Linked DNA regions of Telluria mixta. Each later gene encodes a partner of the first gene's protein in a complex. Links are inferred from orthologs where the notes say so. Each region holds a gene or a part of one and is shown in the gene's direction. Other genes may lie near its edges.

What was found. Proteins that work in one complex are often made in the same cells at the same time.
Region 2: the proteins of accD (region 1) and accC are in contact, whole or in part, in a solved structure (PDB 8UXZ), measured with the Escherichia coli proteins. The link is inferred for Telluria mixta from one-to-one orthologs.

Annotation. Positions count from the first base shown.
Region 1 is NZ_CP119520.1:3,748,385-3,756,138, forward strand. Bases 4,816-7,754 are described here. They hold accD (acetyl-CoA carboxylase, carboxyltransferase subunit beta), read left to right. Parts: upstream 4,816-5,818; coding sequence 5,819-6,691; downstream 6,692-7,754. Other genes in these bases: trpA (tryptophan synthase subunit alpha), read left to right, coding at 4,816-4,937; P0M04_RS16675 (hypothetical protein), read left to right, coding at 5,372-5,656; folC (bifunctional tetrahydrofolate synthase/dihydrofolate synthase), read left to right, coding at 6,761-7,754. Outside these bases: P0M04_RS16650 (motility hub landmark protein FimV), read left to right, coding at 1-1,288; tRNA pseudouridine(38-40) synthase TruA, read left to right, coding at 1,300-2,100; P0M04_RS16660 (phosphoribosylanthranilate isomerase), read left to right, coding at 2,173-2,868; trpB (tryptophan synthase subunit beta), read left to right, coding at 2,849-4,093; more of trpA, read left to right, coding at 4,137-4,815.
Region 2 is NZ_CP119520.1:2,853,730-2,858,300, reverse strand. Bases 1,350-4,191 are described here. They hold accC (acetyl-CoA carboxylase biotin carboxylase subunit), read left to right. Parts: upstream 1,350-1,994; coding sequence 1,995-3,389; downstream 3,390-4,191. Other genes in these bases: prmA (50S ribosomal protein L11 methyltransferase), read left to right, coding at 3,386-4,191; accB (acetyl-CoA carboxylase biotin carboxyl carrier protein), read left to right, coding at 1,457-1,921; aroQ (type II 3-dehydroquinate dehydratase), read left to right, coding at 1,350-1,370. Outside these bases: P0M04_RS12815 (hypothetical protein), read left to right, coding at 1-279; P0M04_RS12810 (TlpA family protein disulfide reductase), read left to right, coding at 272-826; more of aroQ, read left to right, coding at 933-1,349; more of prmA, read left to right, coding at 4,192-4,339; P0M04_RS12785 (DUF3426 domain-containing protein), read left to right, coding at 4,343-4,571. UniProt on the Escherichia coli protein: This protein is a component of the acetyl coenzyme A carboxylase complex; first, biotin carboxylase catalyzes the carboxylation of the carrier protein and then the transcarboxylase transfers the carboxyl group to form malonyl-CoA.

The DNA of each region.
Region 1 (7,754 bases):
CGAGATCTATGCCGCGCGCAAGGACCAGCGCGCGTTCGAGACGCAGGCCGCGGAACTCTACAGCATGACGCGCGGGCAGGGCGACGAGTGGGCGCAGGCCGCCGCGCTCGGTCTCACCATCGACCCGCTCAATCCGCTGTACCAGCACACGACCGCGCCGAGCGGTCCGGCGCCGAGCACCGAGGAACTGGGCCAGCAGGTCTTGCTGTCGAAGGAGCTGGACGACGTGTTCAGTGCGCCCGATCCGCAGGCCACGCCGACGGCCGCGCTGGCGGGCGAGCCGCTGGACTTCAGCCAGCATTTCGCCGACGCGATGGCGACCGCGCAGCCGGCCCCGGCGCCCGTCACCAATGCGCCGTCGACCGAACCCGCGCCGATGGAAGACGACCATGTGCTCGACTTCGACCTGGGCGGACTCGCGTTCGAACCGGTCGAGCCGGCGGCCGCGCCGCAAGCAGCCGCGGCACCGGCGGCCGACCTGGGCGGCGCGCACGATCTCGACTTCGACATGAGCGCGTTCGAGACGCCGGCCGCGCCTGCGCCGGCGGCCGAGCCGGCGGTCGCACTGGACAAGCGGGAAGACGATCCGCTCGACTTCTCGTTCGACATGGACTTCGCCGCCCCGGCCCCGAACCCGGTGCCGCAGCTGGAAGTCCACACGGACGACGACCTGCTGTCGCCCGCGGCAGGTGTGGCTGCAAGCACGGCCGCCGCCGCCGACATCGAGATGGCCAACCTGGCCCGCGAATTCGACCTGCCCGACCTGCCGACGGAACTGCAGGCCAACCTGCCGCCGGAACCGGAGCAATCTGCACGCGATCCGCTGTTCGATCTCGACGCGATGGACTTCGGCCTGGACGAGACGCCGCGTGCTGAAAGCCCCGCCTCGATCCCGACGGCCGCGCTGGACGAGCACCTGTTCGACATCCCGGCCACGCCGGCGCCGGCCGAGGCGCCGTTCGCCGAGCATGACCGCATCGTGCTCGAACCGGCCGTGCCGCAGTTCGACGTGGGCGGCTTCGACCTCGACCTGCCGGCCGACGGTTCGCTGCCGCTGCCGGAAGTGCAGTCGCTGTCCGAACCGCAGTTCGAGACGCATGCTGCTCCGGCCGAACCGGCCGCGCTGTCGGCCGCCCAGATGGAGATGGAGACGAAGCTGGATCTCGCCATCGCCTACCAGGAAATCGGCGACAAGGAAGGGGCGCGCGAGCTGCTCGACGAAGTCATCCGCGGCGGCAATCCCGAGCAGGCGGCACGCGCCAGCTCGATGCGCGCGACACTGGTGTAAGGCAGGACGATTTGACACGTATCGCTTTGGGTGTCCAGTACGTGGGCACCGCCTGGAACGGGTATCAGAAACAACCATCGCGCGACACGGTCCAGGACCAGTTGGAGATCGCGCTCGAGAAATTTGCCTGCACGCGGCTGGCGACGACGTGCGCCGGCCGCACGGATGCCGGCGTCCACGCCATCGAGCAGGTCGTCCATTTCGACACGGACCTCGACCGTGCCCCGCAATCGTGGGTGCGCGGCACAAACGCCTTCCTGCCCGAGTCGATCGTCGTGCGCTGGGCCCACGTGGTCGCGCCGGATGCCGAAGGGCAGGACTTCCACGCACGTTTTTCGGCCCGCTCGCGCACCTATCACTACGTGCTGTACAACCACGCCAACCCGTCCGCGCTGCTGGCCGGCCGCGCCGGCTGGGTGTTCCGCCCGCTCGACGTCGAGCGCATGCGGGAAGCAGCCGCGCACCTGATCGGCACGCACGATTTTTCCAGCTTCCGCGCCTCTGGCTGCCAGGCGAATTCGCCCGTCAAGCAGATGCACGAGGTGAAGATCGAACGGATGGGCGACCTCATCGTGTTCACGGTGCGCGCGTCCGCGTTCCTGCACCACATGGTGCGCAACATCGTCGGCTCGCTGATCTACGTGGGCACGGGCCGCAACGAGCCGGGCTGGATGGCCGAGGTGCTGGACGCGCGCTCGCGCGACGCCGCGGCGCCCACCTTCATGCCGGATGGGCTGTACCTTGCTACAATCGACTACGATCCGAAGTGGGGGCTGCCGCAGGAACCGGCGCCGCCGCTTCCCTGGCTATAGGGGTCAGAGCCCGGTGTTGCTTTTCGGGGCTCTGACCCCGGTGTTCTGCCGCGACGCCTCCAACGAACTCCCATGAAACGTACCCGCATCAAAATCTGCGGCATCACCCGCACCGAAGACCTGCACGCCGCCGTCGATGCCGGCGCCGATGCCCTCGGCTTCGTCTTTTACGCCAGGAGCCCCCGCTACGTCACCGCGGAGCGCTACGCCGAACTGGCCCGTGAACTGCCGCCGTACGTGAACGCCGTCGCCCTGTTCGTCAACGCGACCGTGGACGAGGTCCGCGCGGTCGTCGCGGCCGGTCCGGTGTCGCTGCTGCAATTCCATGGCGACGAGACGGCCGAGCAGTGCGCGCAACTGGCCGACGCCGTCCAACGCCCGTTCACGCGGGCATTCCGGGTAAAACCTGACACGACCGCCGCCGATTTGCTAGAATCGGAAGCTCAATACCGCGCCGCATCGCCCTGGTTCTCGGGGCTTCTGCTCGACACGTACGTGGATGCCTACGGCGGCGCAGGAAAGGTTTTCGATTGGTCTCTTATTCCAAAAGAGCTCGCGCCTCGGGTCGTTTTGAGTGGTGGCTTGAGCGTACACAACGTGACTGGCGCGGTGGCGCAAGTACGCCCCTTCGCGGTCGACATCAGTAGCGGTGTCGAGGCGGCGAAGGGGATCAAGGATGCCCGCAAGATTGCCGCGTTCATCGACGCGGTGCGGGCAGGCGATGCCACCCTTTTGAGCCAGGAACACCATGAAAGCCAATCAAGTTAAAGGCGCCCAGGCGCTGTTCAAGACCCCCGACTATCAACTGCCGGACACCACCGGCCACTTCGGCCCCTACGGCGGCTCGTTCGTCGCCGAGACGCTCAGCCACGCGCTGGCCGAGCTGAACGACGCCTACGCGCGCTACAGCCAGGATCCCGAATTCCTCGAAGAATTCCGCTACGAACTGGCGCACTTCGTCGGCCGTCCGTCGCCCGTGTACCACGCCAAGCGCTGGTCCGAGCAGGGCGGCGGTGCGCAGATCTTCTTCAAGCGCGAAGACCTGAACCACACGGGCGCCCACAAGATCAACAACGTGATCGGCCAGGCGCTGCTGGCGAAACGCATGGGCAAGCCGCGCATCATCGCCGAGACCGGTGCCGGCCAGCACGGCGTCGCGACGGCCACGATCTGCGCCCGCTTCGGCCTCGAGTGCGTCATCTACATGGGCAGCGAGGACGTCAAGCGCCAAGCGCAGAACGTGTACCGCATGAAGCTGCTGGGCGCGACCGTCGTGCCGGTGGAATCGGGCTCCAAGACCCTGAAGGACGCGCTCAACGAAGCGATGCGCGACTGGGTCACGAACATCGAGAACACGTTCTACATCATCGGCACGGTCGCAGGTCCGCACCCGTATCCGATGATGGTGCGCGACTTCCAGTCCGTGATCGGCGAGGAATGCCGCGTGCAGATGCCGCAGATGACGGGCCGCCAGCCGGACTACGTCGTCGCCTGCATCGGCGGCGGCTCGAACGCGATGGGCATCTTTTATCCGTACATCGACGAGCCGGGCGTGAAGCTCGTGGGCGTCGAGGCGGCGGGCGAGGGTCTCGACAGCGGCAAGCACGCCGCGTCGCTGACGGCCGGCTTCCCGGGCGTCCTGCACGGCAACCGCACCTATCTGCTGCAGGACGAGCACGGCCAGATCATCGAGACGCATTCGGTCTCGGCGGGCCTGGATTATCCGGGCGTCGGCCCGGAACACGCGTGGCTGAAGGACAGCCAGCGTGCGGAATACGTGTCGATCACGGACGACGAGGCGCTGGCCGCCTTCCACGACTGCTGCCGCATCGAGGGCATCATCCCCGCGCTGGAATCGTCGCACGCGATCGCCTACGCCGCCAAGCTGGCGCCGACCTTGCCCAAGGATCAGATCATCCTGGTCAACCTGTCGGGCCGCGGCGACAAGGACATGCACACCGTGGCGCAACGGGCGGGACTCAACTTCGGCTGAGCCCCCATCCATCGTTTGCAACCACAGAATAAGGAATAACAGCATGTCCCGTATCGCACAAACCTTCGCCGCCCTCAAGGAACAGGGCAAGACCGGTCTCGTCACCTTCATCACCGCCGGCGACCCGGCCCCGGAACTGACCGTCCCGCTGCTGCACGCCCTCGTGGAAGGCGGCGCCGACGTCCTCGAACTGGGTGTCCCGTTCTCCGACCCGATGGCGGAAGGCCCCGTCATCCAGCGCGCCTGCGAGCGAGCGCTCACCTTCGGCGTCAGCATGACCGACGTGTTCGGCTACGTCGCCGAGTTCCGCAAGACCAACCAGCACACCCCGGTCGTGCTGATGGGCTACGCGAATCCGATCGAACGCATGGGCCAGAGCGAGTTCGTTCGCCGCGCGAAGGCGGCCGGTGCCGACGGCGCCATCGTCGTCGACTACCCGCCGGAAGAATGCGAAGCGTTCGCGGCCGAGATGAAGGCCAACGACCTCGACGTGATCTTCCTGCTCGCACCGACCTCGACCACGGAGCGCGTGAAGCAGGTGGCGCGCCACGGCAGCGGCTTCAGCTACTACGTGTCGCTGAAGGGCGTGACGGGCGCCGGCGGCATCGACACGGCCGACGTGGCCAAGCGCGTGGCCGCGATCCGCGAGCACGTCAAACTGCCGATCGGCGTGGGCTTCGGCATCCGCGACGCGCAGACGGCGAAATCGGTGGCCAGCGTCGCCGATGCCGTCGTCATCGGCAGCCGCATCATCCAGGAACTGGAAAACACGCCGAAAGAGCAGGGCCCCGCGGCCGTGCGTACCTTCGTCGCCGGGATCCGGGAAGCGCTGGACGCGCGCTGACCTGCGCCACATCAAACCGGGGTCAGAGCCCGATTTTGGGAAATTGCTCAAAATCGGGCTCTGACCCCGGTTTTCATTCGCTCAAGTTTGTCAGAAAGGCAAGTGCCCCAATTTGGGGTCAGAGCACATTTTTCGAAAATTCGGGGTCAGAGCCCTTTTTCGGACAATTGATTGGTTGTCAGTTAAATTCAGCGTGCCAGAGTGAGTCCGTCGATATCACATTGGAGTCAATTGATCGGCACGCAGCTATCGAGCATCTGGAAAAATGTGCTCTGACCCCAAATTTGAAGAAAACGATGCTCTGACCCCGAATTTGAGAAATTGCTTAAAATCGGGCTCTGACCCCGGTGTTTTTGATGCGGTCGATTTTCTTGATGGAAATGTCGGGATAGAGTGGACGAGCTGTTTTCTTTCACTCAACCCCAGCATCCATCATGAAAAAACAAATCGTGCAGGTTTCCGTCGTGCAGTCGGCCAAGTTCATGGCGGCTGTCTATCTCGTCACCGCCATCCCCGTCGTCGTACTGGCCGCGTTGTTCATGTCGGCGTTCATGCCTGCGGGCGCCAGTATCGCCATGCTGATCATGATGCCAGTGGCCTACGCGATCGGCGCCTTCATCGGCGCCGCCATCGGTGCATGGATCTACAACCTGGTGGCAGCCCGCATCGGCGGCTTCGAATTCACGACGGCGGAGGTCGGCGAGGCAGCCGTGCGCTGACCCCGGAACCGCACGCGATACCGCCGGGGCCACGCGCCCCGGTTTTCATTTCTACTAGCCTAACTTTGTCAGAAAGGCAAGTATTTGACGGCAAGAATTCGACAAGCCTGATGCGAACGGCTACACTACGCCCAATTCCAGAATTGCCGCAAAGGAGAGAACATGAGTTGGTTGGAAAAGCTGCTGCCCCCCCGGATCCAGCGCTCCGATGCCGCCAAACGCCAGACCATGCCCGAAGGCCTGTGGGTCAAGTGCCCGTCGTGCGAATCGGTCCTGTACCGCGCCGACCTGGAGTCGAACCTGCATGTCTGCCCGAAATGCAGCCACCACATGCGTATCCGCGCCCGCGAGCGCCTCGACGCGCTGCTCGATGAAGGCGGCCGCTACGAGATCGGCCAGGACGTGCTGCCGGTCGATACCCTCAAGTTCAAAGACAGCAAGAAATATCCTGACCGTCTGAAGGACGCGATGGAAGCCACGGGCGAGACCGATTCGATGGTCGTGCAGGGCGGTTCGATCATGAGCCTGCCGGTCGTGGTCGCCTGCTTCGCCTACGAATTCATGGCCGGCACGATGGGCTCCGTCAACGGCGAGCGCTTCGTGCGCGGTGCCCAGGTGGCGCTCGAGCAGAAGGTGCCGTTCATCTGCATCACCGCCAGCGGCGGGGCGCGCATGCAGGAAGGCCTGCTGTCGCTGATGCAGATGGCCAAGACCACCTCGATGCTGACCAAACTGGCCGAGAAAAAACTGCCGTTCATCAGCGTGCTGACCGACCCGACGACGGGCGGCGTGTCGGCCTCGTTCGCGTTCATGGGCGACGTCGTCATCGCCGAACCGAAGGCGCTGATCGGCTTCGCCGGCCCGCGCGTCATCGAGAACACCGTGCGCGAAAAACTGCCGGAAGGCTTCCAGCGTTCCGAGTTCCTCGTGCAAAAAGGTGCGGTCGACATGATCGTCGACCGCCGCAAGATGCGCGAAGAAATCGCGCAGCTGCTCGCCCTGCTGCAAAGCCAGCCGGCCGACGTCATCGCTTGATTCGCTGTCACCGCGCGGCCGGCTGCTCCCAGAGGCAGCCGGCCGCGCGCGCTTTCCGGACACCATCCCATGCAAAACCTCCCGACCACCTTGCCCGACTGGCTGGCGCTGCTCGAGTCGCGCCATGCCGAAACCCACATCGACATGGGCCTGGACCGTGTGCGCACCGTCAAGGAGCGCATGGGCCTCGCCTTTTCCTGCCCCGTGATCATGGTCGCCGGCACCAATGGCAAGGGCTCGACCTGCGCCATGCTGGAAGCCGTCCTGCTGCAGAGCGGCTACAAGGTCGGCCTGTACATCAAGCCGCACTTCCTCGACTTCAACGAGCGCGCCCGCATCAACGGCGAGATGGCCAGCGACGCCTCTCTGATCGCGGCATTCGATGAAGTCGAAGCGCGCCGCGGCGACATCGACCTGACGTACTTCGAGTTCACGACGCTCGCGATCATGCACCTGCTGTCGACGTCCGGCGTCGACGTGGCGATCCTGGAAGTGGGCCTCGGCGGCCGCCTGGATGCCGTGAACGTGATCGATGCGGACGTGTCCATCGTCACGAGCATCGACATCGACCACAAGGATTATCTCGGCGACACGCGCGAAGAGATCGGCTTCGAGAAGGCCGGCATCTTCCGCCCCGGCAAGCCGGCCATCTGCAGCGATCCGCTGCCGCCGCAATCGCTCATCGAGCACGCGGAAAAGATCGGCGCCGACCTGTGGCTGCTGGGCCGCGACTTCAACTACCAGGGCGACAAGCAGCAGTGGGCCTACGGCGGCCGCACGCAGCGCCGCAATTCGCTCGCGTATCCGGCGCTGCGCGGTGCCAACCAGCTGCTGAACGCCTCGGCCGCGCTGGCCGCGCTGGAAGCCTTGCGCAACGTGCTGCCGGTCGGCGCGCAGGAAACGCGCGCAGGCCTCGCGATGGTCGAACTGCCGGGCCGCTTCCAGGTGCTGGCGGGCCGTCCGACGACGATCCTCGACGTGGCGCACAACCCGCACGCGGCCGCGACGCTCGCCCAGAACCTGGGCAATATGGGGTTCCACCGGTTCACGTACGCCGTGTTCG
Region 2 (4,571 bases), 900 kb from region 1 along the record:
CAATTATTTGCCGACAGCGCCAAGGAAGTCGAAATCTGGCTGTTGAACCGCAACGTCAATATCGAGATCTCGGAAACTCCCCACTTCAAAGGGGGACGCCACGATCCGGTAGAAACGGTAAGCTTTATGTGGCAAAAAGAAATGGTGCACGCCGAGCTCTATGACTTGAACGATTTACGCGGTGCATTAAAACCCCGTGCCGACGGCAGTCTGCAGCGCGCAGATGCCGCCACGCTCCATACTTTGATGAATAACGACTCTCTCGAACAAGATGAATAAGAAACACCTGGCCGGCTATGTGATCTTGGCCGCCGCCTTTACCGTGCTCGGCGCCATTGCCGGCGTCAAGCAGGATGCCAAAGGTCCGCTGACGACAACGTATTCGCCCACGGACGGCCGTCCGCACACGGCGGTGACGAATCTGTATGCAACCTCGCTGAACGACCTGGCCGGCAAGCCGCAGCCCCTCGCCCAGTGGAAGGGCAAGCCGCTGCTCGTGAACTTCTGGGCATCGTGGTGCGCGCCGTGCGTGTCGGAGATGCCGGAACTGTCCGAACTGGCGGCCAAGGACGGCGGCAAGCATTTCAATGTGATCGGCATCGGCATCGATTCCCCCACGAATCTCGCCGAGTTTGCCCGCAAAATCAAGATTTCCTACCCACTGTACATAGGCGGCATGGGTGGCACCGACCTCGCGCGCGGCCTCGGCAACGCGAACGGTGGGCTGCCATTTACGGTGCTGATCGGCGCAGATGGGCAGGTCCGCAAGACTTACCTGGGCCGTCTGAAGTTCGATCAGGTACGCGCCGACCTGGCCAAGTTGTAGTTTCAGTGAACGGTCGTTCACTTATTTTCCGACTTCTTTTTATCGCTTGCCAACACGTAACGTTGGCGGCAAAATGCCTGTCTTTCGGGCAAACAGACGGTTTTATATGGCGAAAAAGCTACTGCTGCTCAATGGCCCCAATTTGAATTTACTGGGGACACGTGAGCCTGCGGTGTACGGCGCGACGACGCTCGCCGACATCGAGCAGGCCGCCACCGCCCAGGCACGGGAAGCCGGGGCGGAGATCGTCTGTTTCCAAAGCAACCATGAAGGCGCGCTGATCGACCGTATCCACGCTGCCCGCCAGGAAGGCGTGGACGCGATCGTCATCAACCCGGGCGGTTTGACCCATACCAGCGTAGCGCTGCGCGATGCGCTGGCGGGGGTGGACATTCCGTTCGTGGAAGTGCACATCTCTAATATTTACAAGCGCGAGGAATTCCGGCACCACTCCTTCCTGTCGGCGATCGCGCTGGGCACGATCTGCGGGCTGGGAGCGGATGGATATCGCTTTGCCATCGACTTCGTGCTGAAACAACGTTAATCTACGTCAACTTCACGCATTCGCGCGTAAGTACCTACCGCCGGCGCGCCGTATGCTCTTAAACAAATAATTCCAAGGGGTTTCACATGGATCTAAGAAAACTCAAGACACTGATCGACCTCGTCGCCGAGTCGGATATCGCCGAACTCGAAGTGACCGAAGGCGAAAGCAAGGTCCGCATCGTCAAGTCCTCGGCAATCCCGCAGAATCAGATGGTCATGGTGCCGCAGCAAGGCGTCCAGCAATTCTCGACTCCGGCCATGGCGGCGCCGGCAACCGCGCCCGCGGCAGCCCCGGCCGCGCCGGCCGAACCGACCGGCCACGTCGTCAAGTCGCCGATGGTCGGCACCTTCTACCGTTCCTCGGCACCGGGCGCTCCGGCATTCGTCGAAGTGGGCGCGAACGTGAAGGAAGGCGATACCCTGTGCATCATCGAAGCGATGAAGCTCCTGAATGAAATCGATGCCGACGCCTCCGGCACCATCACCAAGATCCTGGTGGAAAACGGCCAGCCCGTCGAATTCGGCCAGCCGCTGTTCGTGATCGGCTAAACGTCTCCGGCGCGGTCGTCCGACCGCGCCCTCCCGGCATGCTGCCGGCACTCAAAGAAACACCGAACTTACCATGTTTGAAAAAATTCTAATCGCCAACCGTGGTGAAATCGCGTTGCGTATCCAGCGCGCCTGCCGCGAGATGGGCATCAAGACGGTCGTCGTGCACTCCGAGGCGGACAAGGACGCCAAGTACGTGAAGCTGGCCGACGAGTCCGTCTGTATCGGCCCGGCTCCGTCCGCACAAAGCTACCTGAGCATGCCGGCGATCATCAGCGCGGCGGAAGTCACGGACGCCGAAGCGATCCACCCCGGCTACGGCTTCCTGTCGGAAAACGCCGACTTCGCCGAACGCGTCGAAAAATCGGGCTTCGTGTTCATCGGCCCCCGTCCGGAATCGATCCGCATCATGGGCGACAAGGTCGCGGCCAAGCAGGCCATGATCCGCGCCGGCGTGCCGTGCGTGCCCGGTTCGGACGGCGCCCTGCCCGACGATCCGAAAGAGATCATCCAGACCGCGCGCCGCGTCGGCTACCCGGTGATCATCAAGGCCGCCGGCGGCGGCGGCGGCCGCGGCATGCGCGTCGTGCACACGGAAGCCGCGCTGCTGAACGCCGTCGCGATGACCAAGACCGAAGCCGGCACCGCGTTCGGCAATCCGGAAGTCTATATGGAGAAGTACCTGGAGAATCCGCGCCACGTGGAAATCCAGATCCTCGCCGACGAGCACAAGCAGGCCGTCTGGCTGGGCGAGCGCGACTGCTCCATGCAGCGCCGCCACCAGAAGGTCATCGAGGAAGCGCCGGCACCGGGCATCCCGCGCAAGCTGATCGAGAAGATCGGCGACCGCTGCGCCGAAGCGTGCCGCAAGATCGGCTACCGCGGCGCCGGCACGTTCGAATTCCTGTACGAGAACGGCGAGTTCTACTTCATCGAGATGAACACCCGCGTGCAGGTCGAACACCCGGTCACCGAAATGATCACCGGCATCGACATCGTGCAGGAACAGATCCGCATCGCCTGCGGCGAGCGCCTGCGCTTCCGCCAGCGCGACATCATGCTGTCGGGCCATGCGATCGAGTGCCGCATCAACGCGGAAGACCCGTTCAAGTTCACGCCGTCGCCGGGCCGCATCACCGGCTGGCACCCGCCGGGCGGCCCCGGCATCCGCGTCGATTCGCATTCGTATGCCGGTTACTACGTGCCGCCGCACTACGACTCGATGATCGGCAAGGTCATCGCCTACGGCGCCACGCGCGACCAGGCGATCCGCCGCATGCAGATCGCGTTGTCGGAAATGGTCGTCGAGGGTATCCTGACCAACATCCCGCTGCATCGCGAACTGATGGTCGACGCCCGCTTCATCGAAGGCGGCACCAACATCCACTACCTGGAGCAGAAGCTGGCCCACAAGCCGGACCTGCCGAAGGATGGCGCGATCGGCGCCAAAGCCGAGGCCGAACAATGAGTTGGACCGAAGTCATCATCGAGATCGCACGCGAGCATGCCGAGGGGCTCTCCGACGCCCTGATGGAAGCGGGCGCGCTGTCGGTCTCGGTGGAAGACGCGGACGAAGGCACGGACGCGGAAAAACCCCTGTTCGGCGAACCGGGCATGGTGCCCAAGGAAGCCGCCTGGGACCACAGCCGCGTCGTCGCGCTGACGGACGAGGATGCCGACCAGGGCGCGATCGTGGCAGAAGCTGCGGCCGCCATCGGCTTGCAGCAGGCGCCCGCGTTCGCGACGCGTCCCGTCGCGGACGCCGACTGGGTGCGCCTCACGCAATCGCAGTTCGAGCCGATCCACATCGGCAAGAACATCTGGGTCGTGCCGAGCTGGCACGAAGCCCCGGATCCCGATGCGCTGATCCTCGAAGTCGACCCCGGCCTCGCATTCGGCACGGGCAGCCATCCGACCACGCGCCTGTGCATGGAATGGCTGGAAGCCCACCCGGCGCCCGGCAAATCCGTGCTGGACTACGGCTGCGGCTCGGGCATCCTCGCGATGGTCGCGAAGAAGCTCGGCGCGGCGGACGTCACGGGTGTCGACATCGACGAGCAGGCGATCGAATCGGCGAAGCTGAACGCGGAACGCAACCGCTGCGAGATCGACTTCTACGTGCCGGACGACTTCGTCGCCTCCACGCACGGCAACGAACGTTTCGACATCGTCGTCGCGAACATCCTGTCGAGCCCATTGAAGCTGATGGCGCCGATGCTGTCGGGACGCGTGGCCGACGGCGGTTTCCTGATCCTGTCGGGCGTGCTGGCGCGCCAGGCCGAGGAAGTGGCTGCCGCGTACGCACCTTTCATCAAGCTGGGCGTCTGGGCCGAGTTGGACGGCTGGGTCGCCCTCCACGGGCAGCTCGGCGCGGCGTCTGCACCGGGAGCACGTGCTACGGCCGACGGCAGCAAATAAGGCATGGCGCTCGCCACCCAGTGCCCGCATTGCCACACCACGTTCCGCGTCGCCGCGGACCAGCTCAAGCTCCGCGGCGGCATCGTCCGCTGCGGGTCTTGCCAGCGCATCTTTGACGGCAACGCCCACCTGATCGACCTGGACAAGCCGGCCACGCCGGCGCCCGTCCAGGAAGACGACGCGCTGCCCGTCTACACCCTCGACTTCGACCACACCTTCGATCCGCTCGGCA